DNA from 2 places in the Actinomadura sp. NPDC048032 genome. Region 1 is predicted to be linked to the other one. Evidence: riboswitches for the same ligand, from Rfam matches in the RefSeq annotation. Region 1 holds a riboswitch; the other holds the start of a gene.
What was found. A riboswitch is a leader RNA that binds a small molecule or an ion and turns the genes downstream of it on or off. The one in region 1 is predicted to bind cyclic di-AMP.

Region 1 (3,198 bases):
CCCGCGGTCCCCGACGAAGCCGGTGACGCTGCGCCCCTTGTAGGTGACCTTCACCTTGGTGTGCATGGGCCAGCTCGGGCTGGCGAACAGGCCCTTCTGCATCGGCTTGCCGCCCGCCGGGGCGCCCGTGTCGCCGTTCACGCCTGAGCCGTCGTCCCAGAAGTAGGACGCCTTGGTGCTGCCCGACAGGACGGCGTGGCGCTTCGGTGCGACCTTGGCGGTGCCGTGGTGGGTGGCCTTCGCGGCGGGCTGCCCCACCTGCTTCCCGGTCACCTGCGTTCCGGTCACCTGCTTTCCGGTGACCGGCTGTCCGGTCATCTTGTGCCCGCTCACCTGTTGTCCGGTGACCAGCTGTCCGGTCATCTTGTGGCCGGTGACCTGCTGCCCGGCCACCTGCTGTCCGATGACCTTGTGCGACATCGGCTCGTCGGCCTGGGCCCCGTGGGAGGTCCCGGCCGCCACGCCCGCGGCCAGCAGGCCCGCGAGAGCGGTACCGATCAGGGCGGTGTCGATGGCTCGCTTCTGCATGTTCATCCTTTGCTCGGTGGTCCGGGGCGCCGGGTCACGCCTTCGGCTAGTCGGGGGCTCGCCGTTCGGGCATGACGGATCCGGCGCACGGCACGTGGGCGTGCTCGCGACGTGGGTGTGATCGCGGAGGGTTGGAGAAGGGGGGAGGCACCACTGGACGGTGCGGGGCGACGGGCCGCTCAGCGGCCCTGGCTCACCGGTACTGGGGGTAGCCGTAGCCGGCGACGGTGGACGTGTCGCGGACCTTCTTCTTCACCGCGTCACCGGTGTTGCCCTCAATGGTGTTGATGGTGCCGTCGTGGTTGTCCTTGACGACGATGCCGACGTGCTCGACACCCTTGATGCCGCCGCCGTTCCAGGCGAAGAAGACCACGGCGCCGGGCTTCGGGGTCTGGCCGAAGCGGCCGGTCTTCTTGAACCACTTGGCGTGGCTGACGGTGTAGGCGTCGGCGCCCATGCCCTTGGTGCCGGTGTGCTGGCCCAGCCAGGACACGAACATGTCGCACCAGGACTGGCCCTTGTAGACCGAGGCGCTCTTGGAACCGATGCGGTGGGCGTTCTGCTCGCCCAGCGGCGAGCCGACGTACCAGTCGTTGAACTTGCTGTTGCCCGAGGCGTCCTCGTGGGTGCCGATCTGCGTGCGGGCGAGCTTGATGACGTCCTGCGCGGAGGCGCCGGCGGTGGCGGTCTTCGCGCCGTTGGCGGCGGCCTGGGGCGTGGCGGCGACGTGCGCGGCGTTCGCGGGCTTGGTGTCCGCATGGGCGGACGGGGCCAGGGAGGCGAGGCCGAACGCGCTCGCCAGGGAGAGGACGGCTCCGGCGGCGAAGCGGGTGCCCATGCGCTTGGTCAGGTCGAAAGTACGAGCGGTCATGCGAAGGTTCTCCTGAGGTCTTCCAGTCCGCCTACCGGGTTAGCTGTCGGGTTCGGGCATGGAAGTGGCCCTACCGCGACCCCGCGCAAGGCGGGAGTGCGGATTCACCCCGGTGTTTCGGTGGGTCCCCGGCTCCGCTCGGCCAGTGATCGGCGCTCTGCGGACTCGGCGGCGGACGTGCCTTGATCGGCCGTCCTGATGATCAGGGACTCGATGCGCCCGTCACGATCTGGTCGGGCGCTCCGGACGGGCTTTCCCGTCGGTCACACACCCACAACAGGTTCAAGCGGCCCCATATTTCGTCAAGCACACCCCAAAGACGCCGCTGACCTGTAAAGACTCCCCAAAGCGCCCTCAACGCAAGGGCTGCGGTCCAGTCAAGTCGGCCCAAGATTTCTGGTCGCCACCTCGCCCCAGCGGGAGACGATCATCCCCGAGCCCGGACCCTCACCACCCGCGGGCTGGTCATCAAGGTCCCTATCTTCAAGACCGACCAGGACGCGTCATAGTCGCACCGGAGCCGGGCGCGGATGCGTGGTCCTGCTGGAGCGCCGGCGCGGTGAGTCGGCCCTCATCAACTCACCCCTCAGCGCGGCGAGTGACACGGCTCCGACCAGGACCGTCCCGTCGGGAAACCGGAACACCGGCACTCGCGGGCCGGACACGCGAGCGGACCGAGCCGGTTCCGCGTGGGGCCGCTCGCCGTCCCACCTGACGCCGGTCGCGGACGCCAAGCCCCGCAGCACGTTGACGTCGCCGATGTCCAGACCGTCACTGAAGTAGGCGCGGTAAAGACGGGCGGTCATGTCCTCGGCGGTGCCGTGCGCGGCCGCCAGCGCGATGAGCCGGTGGGCGTCGGCGGTGCGGGCGGGCACGATCCGGTCGAGGTTCACCACCAGGCCGTCGACCGCCGCCGCCCGTGCGATCTGCTCGACCCGCGCGGGGGGCGCGAGAGGGAAACGGCCGCGGCTCGGCGGCGGTTCCGCCGCGGAGCCCGCGGTCTGGTACGGCCTGAAGACGACCTCCAGTTCGCCTCCGCCCGCACGGTGCTCCTCGGCGGCCCGCTGGAAGCGGGCATAGCCGAGCGCCGACCAGACGCAGGCGATGTCGTGGGTGAACTCAACTTTCATGGGTTCGTCCTTCAATGGCGGCACGGATCGTTCCGTGCCGCCTCAGCATGCCCGCCGCCGCTCGCCGCGTCAATACGGAACGTTCCGTGCCGCCTGAGGGCTATGCTGTCCCCATGTCACCCAGACGTCCTGAGCGCCGAAGTGAAGAGGCCGCCAACGCCGTCATCAAGGCCGCCATGGACCTGTGCCAGGAGGTCGGGTACCGCAAGGTCAGCATCGAGGGCATCGCCGCCCGCGCCGGCGTCGGCAAGAACACGATCTACCGCTGGTGGCCGTCCAAGGCGGCCGTGCTGCTGGACGGCCTGCTGTCCACCTGGAAGATGGACGCGACCTTCCCCGACACCGGTGACTTCGTCGCCGATATCAAGACGCAGATGGCGGCGGCCTCGCGCATCCTCGGCGACCCGCACGTCTTCCCGCACTACCGCGCACTGATCGGCGAGGCCCAGCACGACCCGGACCTCCACCAGGCCTTGTGGGACAACTTCATCGGTCACCTGGCGGGCGCCGCGGCCGACCGCATCCGCGTAGCGCAGCGCAAGGGCCAGGTCCGCGCCGACGCCGACCCGGTCCTCGTCACCGAACTGCTCTACGGGGCCGCCTACTACCGCCGCCTGCTCACCCCGCGCACGGCCGACGCCGAGCACGTCAACGCCATCGTCGACCTCG
Region 2 (3,198 bases), on a different contig from region 1:
CATCAGCTGCGTGACGGCGCCGAGGTGCTCCTCGGGGATGTCGACGGTGAGCCGCTCGACCGGCTCGTGCTTCTTGCCGTCGATCTCCCGCGTGACGACCTGCGGCTTGCCGACGGTCAGCTCGTAGCCCTCGCGGCGCATGTTCTCGACCAGGATCGCCAGGGCCAGCTCGCCGCGGCCCTGCACCTCCCAGGCGTCGGGGCGCTCGGTCGGCAGCACCCGGATCGACACGTTGCCGACGAGTTCGCGGTCGAGGCGGTCCTTGACCATCCGGGCGGTGACCTTGGTGCCCTTCTCGCGGCCCGCCATCGGCCCGGTGTTGGTGCCGATCGTCATGGAGATCGCCGGCTCGTCCACCGTGATCAGCGGCAGCGGGCGCGGGTCGTCGGGGTCCGCGAGGGTCTCACCGATCATGATGTCGGGAATGCCGGCGATGGCGATGATGTCGCCCGGCCCGGCCTCGTCCGCGGGCTTGCGGGTGAGCGCCTCCGTCATCATCAACTCGGTGATCTTCACCCGCTCGACGCTGCCGTCGCGCCGGCACCAGGCGACCTGCTGGCCCTTCTTGATCGTGCCGGCGTGCACGCGGCACAGCGCGATCCGGCCGAGGTAGCTGGAGGCGTCCAGGTTCGTCACGTGCGCCTGGAGCGGGCCGTCGGGGTCGTAGGACGGCGCGGGGATCGTCTCGGTGATGACCTTGAACAGCGGCTCCAGGTCCTCGCTGCCGGGCATGGCGCCGTCGGCGGGCTTGTCGAGCGAGGCCCGCCCGGCGCGGCCGGACGCGTACACGATCGGGAAGTCGATCTGGTCCTCGTCGGCGTCGAGGTCCATGAACAGCTCGTAGGTCTCGTCCACGACCTCGTCGATGCGCGCGTCGGGACGGTCGGTCTTGTTCACGACCAGGATCACCGGCAGCCGCGCGGCGAGCGCCTTGCGCAGCACGAAGCGCGTCTGCGGGAGCGGGCCCTCGCTGGCGTCGACCAGCAGGACGACGCCGTCCACCATGGACAGGCCGCGCTCGACCTCGCCGCCGAAGTCGGCGTGCCCCGGGGTGTCGATGATGTTGATCGTCAGGCCGTTGTGCAGGACCGCGGTGTTCTTCGCGAGGATGGTGATCCCCTTCTCGCGCTCCAGGTCGTTGGAGTCGAGCACGCGGTCGTCGACGTCCTGGTTCTCGCGGAAGGCCCCGGACTGCCAGAGCATGGCGTCGACCAGCGTCGTCTTGCCATGGTCGACGTGGGCGACGATCGCGACGTTACGGAGGTCGTCGCGCGTGGAGATGGGCATGCGGGTTCGCCTTGCGTGAGAGTTCGGGAGTCGCCGCAGACGTGCGGCCGTACCCATTCTACTTGGCCGTGCGTACCACCCACTCCGAGTCGTTCGCCCCATCGGTCACACGGACCTCGATTGGCCAACTTTGCGCATCCTTTGTAATCTGCCCGAGATCCGGTCGTCCGGAGTCCCGCCCCCAGGGGACTGCGGCCGGAACGCCGAATCTCCCGCGGGAGAACCGGGGACCCACCACCCTCGGGGTGAATCGACGCTCGTCGTAGGGCGACTCCTGGCCCGAACCCGTCAGCTAACCCGGTAGGCGTACGAGGAGAGGAGAACACCGGCTTGGCTCCGGATTCCCCCCGGCGGCGTCGCGTTCTGCCCACCGCCACCGCCACCCTGCTCCTGATCGGTCTCGGCGCCACCGCGCCGGACCTCGCCCACGCCGCCCAGCCGTTCCGGCCCGCCTCCGCGCCCACGGCGCCGAGCCCCACGCCGACGACGGAGAAGGGCCTGCGCAAGAGCCTCGACGCGCTGAACGAAGAGGCCGAGATCCTCACGGAGAAGTTCAACAAGGCCCGCGTCGAGTTCACCAAGGCCCGCAAGGCCGAACAGGACGCCACCCGGGAGGCCGAGCGGCTGCGCGCCCTCGCCGAACCCGCCCGCCAGAAGCTCGGCAGCCTGGCCGCCGCGAACTACATGGCCGGCGGCCCCGACGTCCTCTTCGGCTCCGGCGCCTCCCCCGAGGGGCTGTCCGACCGCGCCTACCTGGCGCAGAGCCAGGCCACCGCCGTCCTCGCCCTGAAGAAGCAGATCGACCAGGCCGACGCCGCGGAGCGCACCGCCAAGGCCAAGACCGCCCAGGTCAAGAAGGCCTGGGACGACGCCAAGCAGGCGCGCGAGGCCGCCAAGGCCAAGGTCTCCGAGGTGATGAAGCGCCTCGACAAGCTGACCACCACCCACGCGAGCGACCCGCGCACCGGCCTCAGCGCCACCGTGAAGGGCTCCGGCCTGCCCGCCAAGATGGCCCGCAAGGCGCTCACCAAGCTCGGCTCCCCGTACGTGTGGGCCGCCGCCGGACCGAGCAGCTTCGACTGCTCGGGCCTCGTCGTCTGGGCCTACGCCCAGGTCGGCAAGCCCGGCCTCCCCCACTACACCGGCGACCTGTTCGCCATGGGAACGAAGGTCTCCCGCGGCGCCCTCCGCTCCGGCGACCTGGTGTACTTCGGCAGCAACCTGCACCACATGGGCATCTACCTGGGCGACGGCAAGTACCTCCACGCCCCCCAGACCGGCGACGTGGTCAAGATCTCCAAACTCTCCGACCGCTCCGACTTCGCAGGCGCGAATAGGATTTCCTAGCCGAGGCCTTGGGCGGCCAGGAGGTCTACTGCCGGGCGGTCGCCGGGGAGCCAGTTGACGTCGTGGAGCTCTGAGGGTGCCAGCCAGCGGAGTTGCAGGTGCTCCAGGGCTTGCGGCTCGCCTTCTACCAGCTCGGCCGTCCAGACGCGGAGGACGGCGCGTTCGCTGAGGCGCCAGTCGCCGCCCACGCGGCGGCCCAGGCGTACCTTCACGGCCAGTTCCTCGTGGCACTCGCGCACCAGGGCGTCCTCGTCCGACTCTCCGGGGTCGACCTTGCCGCCGGGAAGCTCCCAGCCGCCCGCCATGTGCGGCGGCTCGGCGCGCTGGGCGGCCAGCAGCCGCCCTTCCGCGAGGATCGCCGCCCCCACCACCACGAGATCGATCGCGACCAGCTCCTCTCCGTGTTCGTGATCAGACCGCGGCGCCGGTCCGTCCGGTTCCGTCCCGCCTGAGGGAGTCGACCAGACGCGTCGCGTCGCGGACGATCTCCTCCAGGTGGTCGCCGTGCGCCCCGCGCCAGTACACCTGCCCGCAGACCGCGCAGCGGCCGTACACGTCGTAGCT

Region 2: it holds a riboswitch for cyclic di-AMP, as region 1 does, so the genes downstream of both, AB0C69_RS33890 (NlpC/P60 family protein) here and AB0C69_RS13870 (CHAP domain-containing protein) in region 1, are expected to answer to the same signal.

The regions. Positions count from the first base shown of each region.
Region 1 is NZ_JBEZJP010000080.1:9,578-12,775, reverse strand. Features, by position in the region: gene AB0C69_RS13875 (hypothetical protein) at 1-528, opposite strand, end outside; gene AB0C69_RS13870 (CHAP domain-containing protein) at 722-1,399, opposite strand; cyclic di-AMP (ydaO/yuaA leader) riboswitch at 1,414-1,564, opposite strand; gene AB0C69_RS13865 (DsbA family protein) at 1,903-2,529, opposite strand; gene AB0C69_RS13860 (TetR/AcrR family transcriptional regulator) at 2,643-3,198, shown strand, end outside.
Region 2 is NZ_JBEZJP010000387.1:4,157-7,354, reverse strand. Features, by position in the region: gene typA (translational GTPase TypA) at 1-1,287, opposite strand, end outside; cyclic di-AMP (ydaO/yuaA leader) riboswitch at 1,479-1,610, shown strand; gene AB0C69_RS33890 (NlpC/P60 family protein) at 1,618-2,634, shown strand; gene AB0C69_RS33885 ((deoxy)nucleoside triphosphate pyrophosphohydrolase) at 2,631-3,017, opposite strand; gene AB0C69_RS33880 (Mut7-C RNAse domain-containing protein) at 3,046-3,198, opposite strand, start outside.